DNA from 2 places in the Paenibacillus sp. FSL R7-0297 genome. Region 2 is predicted to be linked to the other one. Evidence: predicted binding sites of a transcription regulator. Region 2 holds the regulator's gene; the other holds the start of a gene.
What was found. Region 2 encodes LexA, which represses DNA repair genes until DNA is damaged. Its sites were predicted from a motif close to CGAACATATGTTCG; they were not measured.

Region 1 (4,577 bases), 1.3 Mb from region 2:
CGTGATCAGCGGACAGCATGATTATCTGGAGAGCCCGGATGAATTCAGCGTGAAGCTGAAGAATACCGGCGGGAGCTATGCGGGCCTTCACGGCTATGAGATGGGTGCCATCAGCAACCAGACGGAGCAGCAAATCAGCAGCCAGCGGCAGGCCGTCACGGACAGTGCAATCCGCTGGCATCAGGCCGGGGGAATCGTAACGATGAGCTATCATGCCAATCTGCCGGGAACCGCTCCGGTCTGGGCGAATGTCTCAATGAGTCTCAGCGAAGCAGATTTCAGCAGCTATATTACTCCGGGAACGGCCCAATACACAGCGATGATTGCAGAGCTGGACAAAGTAGCCGTCTATCTCAAAAAACTGAAGGATGCCGGTGTACCTGTGCTCTGGAGACCTTACCATGAGATGAACGGCGGCTGGTTCTGGTGGGGGCAGAAGTCTTCCTTCAGCACCCTCTGGGAGATTATGTTCGAGCGGTATACTGTGGATCACAAGCTGCATAATCTGCTGTGGGTGTGGAGTCCGAATGCGAAGAACCAGTGGTGTGATGAACCTGCGAAATATTACCCGGGCAGCGGGAGAGTGGATGTGCTGGCGCTGGATATCTATGACGCGGATTTCAAGGGGAGCCATCATGACAGCCTCTGGGAACTGGGGCGCGGCAAGCTGATCGCTATTGGCGAGAATGGGGAGCTTCCTCCGGCAGCCCTGCTGGCGGGTTCCCAGAACAAATGGAGCTACCAGATGACCTGGGGCAAGCTGCTGTATGAGAAGAACAGTGATGCGCTGATCAAGGCCTTCATGAAGGATCATTTCGTGCTCACCAGAGATGAATATGCAGCGAAGGCGGCAGCAATAGATCCATCAACAGGCGTCATGCCAAAGCCGGGTTTGTATGGGCAATACTACAATAACCTTACGCTTAGCGGTACGCCCGCTCTTACCCGGACGGATGCCAGCATCAACTTCATCTGGAGACAGGCAGCACCTGATCCGGGTATTCGTGCAGATTTGTTCTCGGTACGCTGGAGCGGCAGGCTGAGTGCGGTATACAGCGAGACTTACAGCATTTATACTTCTTCGGATGATGGCATCCGGGTATGGATCGACGGCAAGCTGATTATTGACAGCTGGATGAAGCAGAGCGGGCAAGAGCGGCAAGGCAGTGTGAATCTGATTGCGGGTAAGCTGCATGAGCTGAAGGTGGAGTATTACGAGAACCAGGGGGATGCGCGGGCCGTGCTGATGTGGGAGAGCCCCAGCCAGGTCAAAAGCGTAATTCCGGCAAGGGCTTTGTATCTTCCTTAACAGGGGAAGGTATTAGGTCAAATTTGTTCGCGGTAGCTGATGTTGTTGGCGACTTTTTCGTTGCGGACGGCTTGGCGCAGCACGTCTTTTACGGTCTGAACCTTGCGGATTTTGCGGAAAGGAAGCTGCGGTGACGAGGCGTCATCCGAGAGGATCGTAAGGGTTCCAATGCCTAGAATACGGTCCGGAATCGACTGCGTGACGGAAAAATCATTGACCCGCAGCAGCTCGATTTCTTCGACATCCTTGCCGATCAGTCCGCTCTTCACCATAATCCGCTGGGTTGTAATAGTGTATCTGGTATTATTGAGTCCAATAAGCCCCTTGAGCCGGTCGGATATGCCCGCAGGCTTACCCTGCCACAGCTCGGTTTCTGTGCTTGTTCCGGAGACCCGATCTGCCGCCGGACGGCGTGCTGCTGCCGGAGCATTATTGTCCTCTGTACCTGCTCCGCATTCTCCGCAGAATTTGGCACCTTGCTTGTATTCCGCACCACAGGCTGTGCAATAAGGCATAGGATATCTTCCTCTCGTATAACGGATAATTTGATTATAGTATAACAAGAATTCCCGGTCACTACCGGGTTCTTCTTGTGTTTCTTTCTGTGAATACGCTTTATCGCAGAAAAATGTTTCATCCCAGGCCATTTTACATTAATTTCATTTGCACTTAACAAAAAACGATATTATTCTGTTAAGTGGAGGGATATAAAATATGAGACGATTCTTATTTGCAGGATTACTTATGATCGTAGTAGTGCTAAGTGCCTGCAGCAATGACAGCGCAGAACCTGCTTCGCAGGAAGTAGTGCAGGATACAGTTCAGAGCTTTTACAATGAAATGACAAAATTCGATGAAATGGGTAAATCCTCGCTGGAAAATTTCAACACCACCCTAACTTCTTATTCAACCGGAGATGCGACCGACAAGGAGCTGCAGAAGGCCGTGGACGAGTTCCAGGATACAGCCTCTGATATTGCCAACCAGGTTAGTGACGTGAAGATTTCCAAGAGCCTGCCGGACACGATCCAGACGCTGCTCAGAGATTCTATTATTGCTTTTAAAAGTGCGTATTCCATTAAAGAGCAGGCCTCCAAAAGCGCGGTTTCTCCCGATGTAACTGCCGAGGAATTCAATGAGATGAACCAGCAGGCGGATGTAGCGATGCTGTACGGCATCTCCAAGCTGAATGAAGCCAGAGCGGCCGCAGGACTGATTGACCCGGAAGAGAGCACAGAAGGCCTGATTGTCAACCCGTCAGAGGCGGACACCGCTGCGAAGACGGGTACGGGAGCTGCAACGACAGAGAGCACGTCAGGAAACACGGCCAATTAAAAAGTATTCATCCCCGTTTAGTGCCTAAGTAATTATCAGATCGAATTCAAAGCTAGCCCCACTGCTGTGGGGTTATTTTGCTGTGCGGGCGGAGTCTGGTATGGTTCCTCCCAGGTCTTGGTGCTTACATATATTTCTGCTTGCTTAAAAAGTAAGATCACGGATATAATACAAACATACGTTCGGTACATGAGCGGACAACGTATTGCGGTATTGTATATAGACCATAGATTGGGGGAGCGGCAATGGGCAAAAAGCTGGAGGGCAATAACCTGTGGGACAGTAACCGGACCGTACTGCCGGAGCAGATGCGTATAATCAGCAGAGGTGAACGGGAGACGTGGCAGAGTGTCAGGCCGGTTCCGGATGAGCACAAGCTGGAGGAGATTGAGCATACGCTGGCTTTGTCGCTGCGGAGTCATGTGCGGGTTACTATAGTGTTGTTTGACCCTCTTGAGCACAAGCTGCTTAGCGGATTTGTGACCTCCATTCACACCCACTCGCGCGAATTCAAGCTGCAGTGGGCGGAGGAATGGAAGTGGCTGAACGTGGATGATATTATAGACGCCTATATCGTCTGAGTGTGCAGGCGAAGCTGGCTAGAGCGGACTGAGCGGTTAATCTCTCCCGGCGGGTTCCGTCTTTTCATAAGCAATCAGCGTGACTCCGGGGTTCCCGGTCATCCGGGCAATGGCCGACTCGGCCTCGCGGATCACTTCGACAACAGCCTCCTGATCGCTAAGCGCGGCCACCTTATAGCTGTCACTGTGAATATCCATGGTTGTCCACCTTTCCTTGCAGGATTAAGGATTAAACGGTACTCAATGTTATTCTGGCCTGTTGTGCAGCAATTCATGCTTGCTGGCTCTCTTGTTTACGCTAAGCAAGATCATGCCTTATTCAGGCCCTCAGGACTCCCTGGGGGCTTATTTCGTATGCTTCAGGGAAACGGCGAACTTGGGCGGATGCAGGGGGGAAGTGTACAGGCAACATAGTACAAGGGGGCATTTACTATACCAGGGGGTGAGTATATGCTGACTTTGGATCAAGTAAAGAGTAAATCGGCAGGGGAGCTTGGCAATCTGCATCCGGTACTGCTGGCGGGTGCTACTGAACTCATCCGGCGGAGTTATGCCAGAGGGATTCCGATCCTTATTACCCAGGGAATGCGTACCATTGCCGAACAGAATGCACTATACGCACAAGGGAGAACCAAGAAAGGCGCTATTGTCACCAATGCCAGGGGCGGCAGCAGCTATCATAATTACGGACTGGCGATTGACTTCGCACTGCTGCTGCCGGATGGCAAAAGCGTATCCTGGGATATGAAGCGTGACGGAGACGGGGATAAGGTAGCGGACTGGCTGGAGGTTGCACAGGAGGCGAAGAAGCTTGGTTTCGAGTGGGGCGGGGACTGGAGTTCCTTCAAGGATTACTCTCATCTGCAGATGACCTTCGGACTAACCACAGCTGAGCTTCGGGCCGGTAAGCACCCCACCGATCAGCAGGTGAAGGACGCATTAAGCCGGATGAACGGAGGTGACCCAGAGGTGAATACCGAGGTTAAAGTAAATATCACATTGAACGGACAGAAGCTCACGACCGGCGTGTTGGATAGCGTCACCACGTATGCTCCGGTACGCGCCATTGCCGAAGCGCTTGGAGCCAAAGTGACCTATGATGCGCTCAGCAAGACCGTGAACATCATAAAGAAATAATCTGCGTTGCATAGATGATGTGCCGTGTGGGGAAATTATCAGCGATAAACCACAACTACAGAGGAGGCATACCATCTTGAACAAGCTGATTACAAGCCTTGCATGCGGCACAGTATTATCCATGAGTCTGCTCGGGGCCGGTTACACATCTGCTGCGGCTGGCACGACAGGAATGGGCGGAACAGCACCCGTTACCAACAGCACAACATCGGATA
Region 2 (4,577 bases):
GTGCGGGAGATTACGAACTGGGTTGACCGTCTGCTCAAGAACGTGCCTCATCTATTCTATTTCCTCAGCAGAGACAATTACGCGATGCGGATTGCGTTCTTTTGTCTGTCTGAGGTGGTGGGCCGCTCCGGGATGGAAGTGTCCATCACCAAAGAGCAGGGACGCAGGCTGATCGAGAAAGTTACCAAGAGTGCATTGGTCTACGCCAAAAAAAGCAAAGACTCACCTGCGGAACAGTGGAGTCTGGCTGAAAGTATTCTGGACGAGCTTGGTTATGAGCAAACTGTGCAATAATGCTGTGAAGAACCCCTTTGGCGAAAACCCGTCAGAGGGGTTCTTGTGTTCAAATATAGGGAGTTATAGGTGGCTGCATGATTGCGGCTACTCCCTGATGGTTACACGGGTACCAATGGGAATGATGGCAGCCAACGCGACCACGTCCTGGTTATACATGCGGATACAGCCGTGGGAGACCATGTGGCCGATAGAGGAAGGGTCATTCGTTCCGTGAATTCCATAATGCGGCTTGGACAGGCCCATCCAGAAGGCTCCGAACGGTCCGCCCGGATTGGGCTGCTTATTAATGATCGTGTACTCGCCTACCGGCGAGACGGTCAGCATCCGGCCAATGCCGACAGGAAATCCTCTGGTTACGGTGTCATTATCAAGCAGATAAAGCATGCGCTGTGAAAGGTCGACAATAATTCGATAGTTGGGCATGGGATCAGCACTCCTTTGTAATCAGGATATGTGCGGATAGCTAAAGCGGTTCGGAGTAAAAAATGCCAAAAACCGATATGGGAACAAATGTTCCTGCGTTGGTTTTTTGGCATTTTAGGCAAGCGTAACAGGATCTAAATAGGAAAAAGGCTGCTTCGCGTGATGCGGAGCAGCCTGATTATGGAGGAGAAGGATTAATGGATATCGCGGAATAATCCAATGACTCTGCCCAAAATAGTAACGCGGTTAAGGCGGAGAGGCTCGTAAGCCGGATTCTCCGGCTGCAGCCGGATATGATCACGTTCTTTGTAAAAGGTCTTAACGGTTGCTTCATCTTCTTCGGTCATCGCAACAACGATGTCACCATTGTCAGCGGTTTGCTGTTGGCGGACAATAACATAATCGCCGTTCATAATCCCGGCATCAACCATACTGTCGCCGAGTACAGAAAGCATGAATACCTTGTTATCCCCTACGTAATGAGTAGGAAGCGGGAAGTAATCCTCAATATTCTCTGTAGCGGTAATAGGAACACCAGCAGTGACCTTACCAATTACTGGGATGCGGGTAACCGTCTGGACGAATTGATGTACATTCTCTGAATCTTCCTGTCCGAGCAATTCAATAGCCCGCGGTTTCGTAGGATCGCGCCGGATCAGGCCCTTCTTCTCAAGCCGGTCCAGATGACCGTGCACTGTAGAACTGGAGGCCAGGCCAACAGCTTCACCAATTTCCCGAACGGACGGAGGATAACCCTTGCTGCGGACTTCGTTACGTATAAATTCCAGGATCGCCAGCTGGCGACTCGAAATCTTTGACATCGGAATCAACCCCATATACTATGTTTGGGAAAATTATAACATAGAACTGCCGTTCGTACAAACATAAGTTCTAAATTGTGAGAATAATAGCCCGAAAAATAAAGGGAACAGTTGTTCGAAAAAACTATTGATCAAAACACATGTTCGTGTTATATTATTTTCGAAAGTAAGAACAAGTGTTTGGAGGACGATATTTATGTTAAAATACAGTACCTACAATAGTATCTACAATGAGGATATCAAGGTGTCCGCTCCCGGTAATCCATTACCCCATAATCCATTGGCACAATTCAGAGACAAGACCCTTCGCCTGCTGTCTGTACTTACCTCGATATTCCGCCAGGTCAGCTTTGTTAAGATATCTCTGATACTATTACTCACGATCTCCGGATTTACAGTAGTCGGTAATGTGTTCGCTGGTTCTGTCACTTTAATGAAGCCTGAGAAACGGATCGTAGTTGAACGCGGAGACACCTTGTGGAGCATTGCACTCAAGAATAAACCGGATGATATGAGGACTGCTGTATATATAGAAGGGATCAAGAAGTCAAATGGTCTGAAGGACAGCGGAATTAAGGCAGGAGATATACTGACCGTGCCGGTATATTAACCGAAAGAAGCATACTGGTGTTTGACTAAGAGAGCTTTCAGGGGGTAGACCTTGACAAGCTCTTTTTCTCATGGCAAAGTTAGAATGAATTTATAGGGGAGGGGAACGTATTGAATATTGACGAATTGGTCGCACGCATTAATGAATTGGCACGCAAACATAAGAATGGCGGCCTGAATGAGGAAGAATTGGCAGAACGCGCCAAACTCCGCGAGATATATCTGGGCAATATCCGCAGCAATTTCCGGGCCCAGCTTGATACCATTGAGATTGTGGATGATCCGGAGCATGAAGAAGGCAACAACGGACGTAAAGCTTAGTCTGCGGCCTTTTCATAGATAATACAGGATGACTAGGGGGAACTAACATGGCCCGTTCTTGGGAAAGAATGGTTCAACGCAACACCAAGCAAATCAATCAGCAAAGAAAGAAGCAGGGAAAAGAGACGATCTATGGGACGAGCTCTAAAGCTGCTGCAAAGAGCGTCGATATTTTCAAAGGCCGGAATATTGTATTCCCTGTCGTGTTAATGCTGCTTGGCATTATGTTCTGGGTAGTCGGTTCCATTGATGAAGCGAAAGGAAGCGGAATACTGGCCAACTGGCTGGGGGTAGTACTGTACTTCCTGCTTGCCGCGCTGTTATTCTTCCGCCGTCCGTTCCTTAAGGTGGAACGCGCCCGTCTGTCTACTATTAAATACAACCGCGAACGCTTTTTGCCAGCAACTGAAATTGAGAAGATTACCTTGTCGCGCAGTGTAGTTACCATTAAGTATAAAGGCAAGCGCAAGCAATGGATTTTCTCCAAGCTGATCAACCGGTATGACACCGCCGCCATGGCTGCACGCCTGGAACAATTCGGCAAGAACAACAACATTGAAGTAGTGCACGAATAGTAAGATAGACCAGCATAGGGAGTGGGAGAACGAAATGCCGATTACCGCCGTACTATTTGACCTTGACGATACACTGCTATGGGATGATCGAAGTGTGGAAGAAGCATTCCGCTACGCCTCTGAGGCTGCAGGGGATTCTGTTGATCCGCAAGAGCTTGAACAGGCGGTGCGCAGAGAAGCGCGTGCGCTTTATGAGTCTTACGAGACTTTTCCGTTCACGAAGCTGATTGGGATTAATCCTTTTGAGGCACTATGGGCTAACTTCACAGCTGGAGACCAGCCGGAATTCCGCCAGCTGGAACAGCTTGCTCCGGCCTACCGCACCGAATCCTGGCGCCGCGGACTTGCCTCTCTTGGAGTGGACGATGAAGCGCTGGCGGCACGCCTCGCTGCCAAGTTCGCCGTTGAGCGCCGCAGCCGTCCTTATATATATGAAGAGACGCTTCAGGTGCTGGATGAGCTGCGCGGCAAGGTGAAGCTGCTGCTGTTGACGAATGGCTGTCCTGCACTCCAGCAGGAGAAGCTTGATGGTGTACCTGAGCTTATTCCGTATTTTGACCATATTGTCATTTCTGGAAGCTTCGGTAAAGGGAAACCGGACAAGACAATCTTCGAGCATGCCCTCGGACTGCTGGATATTACGCCTGAGCAAGGGATAATGGTCGGAGATAAGCTTACGACTGATATTCTCGGTGGATTGGCTGCAGGTCTAACGACGGTCTGGATCAACCGGACGGCCAAGACTCCTGACCCGGACATCACTCCGGATTATCAGATCAGGCATCTTTCGGAGCTTCTGCCATTGGTACACTCCCTATAACTGATTTAGATGAAGCCGGTATCCTTATAGGATATTGGCTTTTTTAATATCCCTGCGAGGATCAAGATGAATGTAGTTCATGTATATGACTATTATCATGTGATATGGCCGTTAATGAAGCTTATTTCCGACAAGTTGAATAAAATGTGTATAATAAGGAAGAAAGCAATCTGACTTTCGTTGTTAACATGAAGATGAATCTATTCGATGAACCGGGAGGGCTCCAGATGATTAAGCCAAAGATACTTAGAGGTCTCATTTGCATTGTCATGGGCATGACGCTTGCCGGCTGTTCAGGGAATAATGAAGAGGAAATGTATATGCATGCAGCTGCTGATTCCTCAATGGTGCCTATCAAGGTAGAGCTAAGCTGGAGTCCGGAAGAAGTATCCGTTAACGACAAGGTGATTTTTAAAGCTGTCATTAGTCAGGACGGAGTAGTTGTAGAGGACGCCAAAGAAGTGATCTTCGAAATTGTAGATAATGCAGAGCCAGACAAGAGCACTGAGCTGAAAGGGGCAAGTGACGGAGAGGGAGCTTATGTATGTGAAAGTACATTTGAGCAAGCCGGCAGCTATACGGTCACTTCCCATGTGACTGCCCGTACGCAGCACTCAATGCCGTCTAAAGAACTCACGGTACAGCCGTGATGAGTTGTGAGCCGTAGCTATACTGTTAATACAAATAATGCAGGGTGGAAAGGAAGGCTTT

Region 1: a site for LexA is predicted at 2,816-2,829, ahead of MKZ24_RS13645 (YolD-like family protein). Genes of this name have one in related genera too.

What each region holds. Positions count from the first base shown of each region.
Region 1 covers NZ_JBBPAQ010000001.1:3,113,200-3,117,776, forward strand. Annotated here, with positions in the region: gene MKZ24_RS13630 (glycosyl hydrolase) at 1-1,309, shown strand, start outside; gene MKZ24_RS13635 (zinc ribbon domain-containing protein) at 1,327-1,824, opposite strand; gene MKZ24_RS13640 (hypothetical protein) at 2,024-2,644, shown strand; gene MKZ24_RS13645 (YolD-like family protein) at 2,890-3,225, shown strand; gene MKZ24_RS13650 (hypothetical protein) at 3,262-3,423, opposite strand; gene MKZ24_RS13655 (M15 family metallopeptidase) at 3,676-4,362, shown strand; gene MKZ24_RS13660 (WGxxGxxG family protein) at 4,439-4,577, shown strand, end outside.
Region 2 covers NZ_JBBPAQ010000001.1:4,446,015-4,450,591, forward strand. Annotated here, with positions in the region: gene MKZ24_RS19585 (hypothetical protein) at 1-294, shown strand, start outside; gene MKZ24_RS19590 (L,D-transpeptidase) at 382-720, opposite strand; gene lexA (transcriptional repressor LexA) at 915-1,541, opposite strand; gene MKZ24_RS19600 (LysM peptidoglycan-binding domain-containing protein) at 1,738-2,151, shown strand; gene MKZ24_RS19605 (DUF896 domain-containing protein) at 2,262-2,471, shown strand; gene MKZ24_RS19610 (hypothetical protein) at 2,519-3,046, shown strand; gene MKZ24_RS19615 (HAD family hydrolase) at 3,081-3,866, shown strand; gene MKZ24_RS19620 (FixH family protein) at 4,094-4,516, shown strand.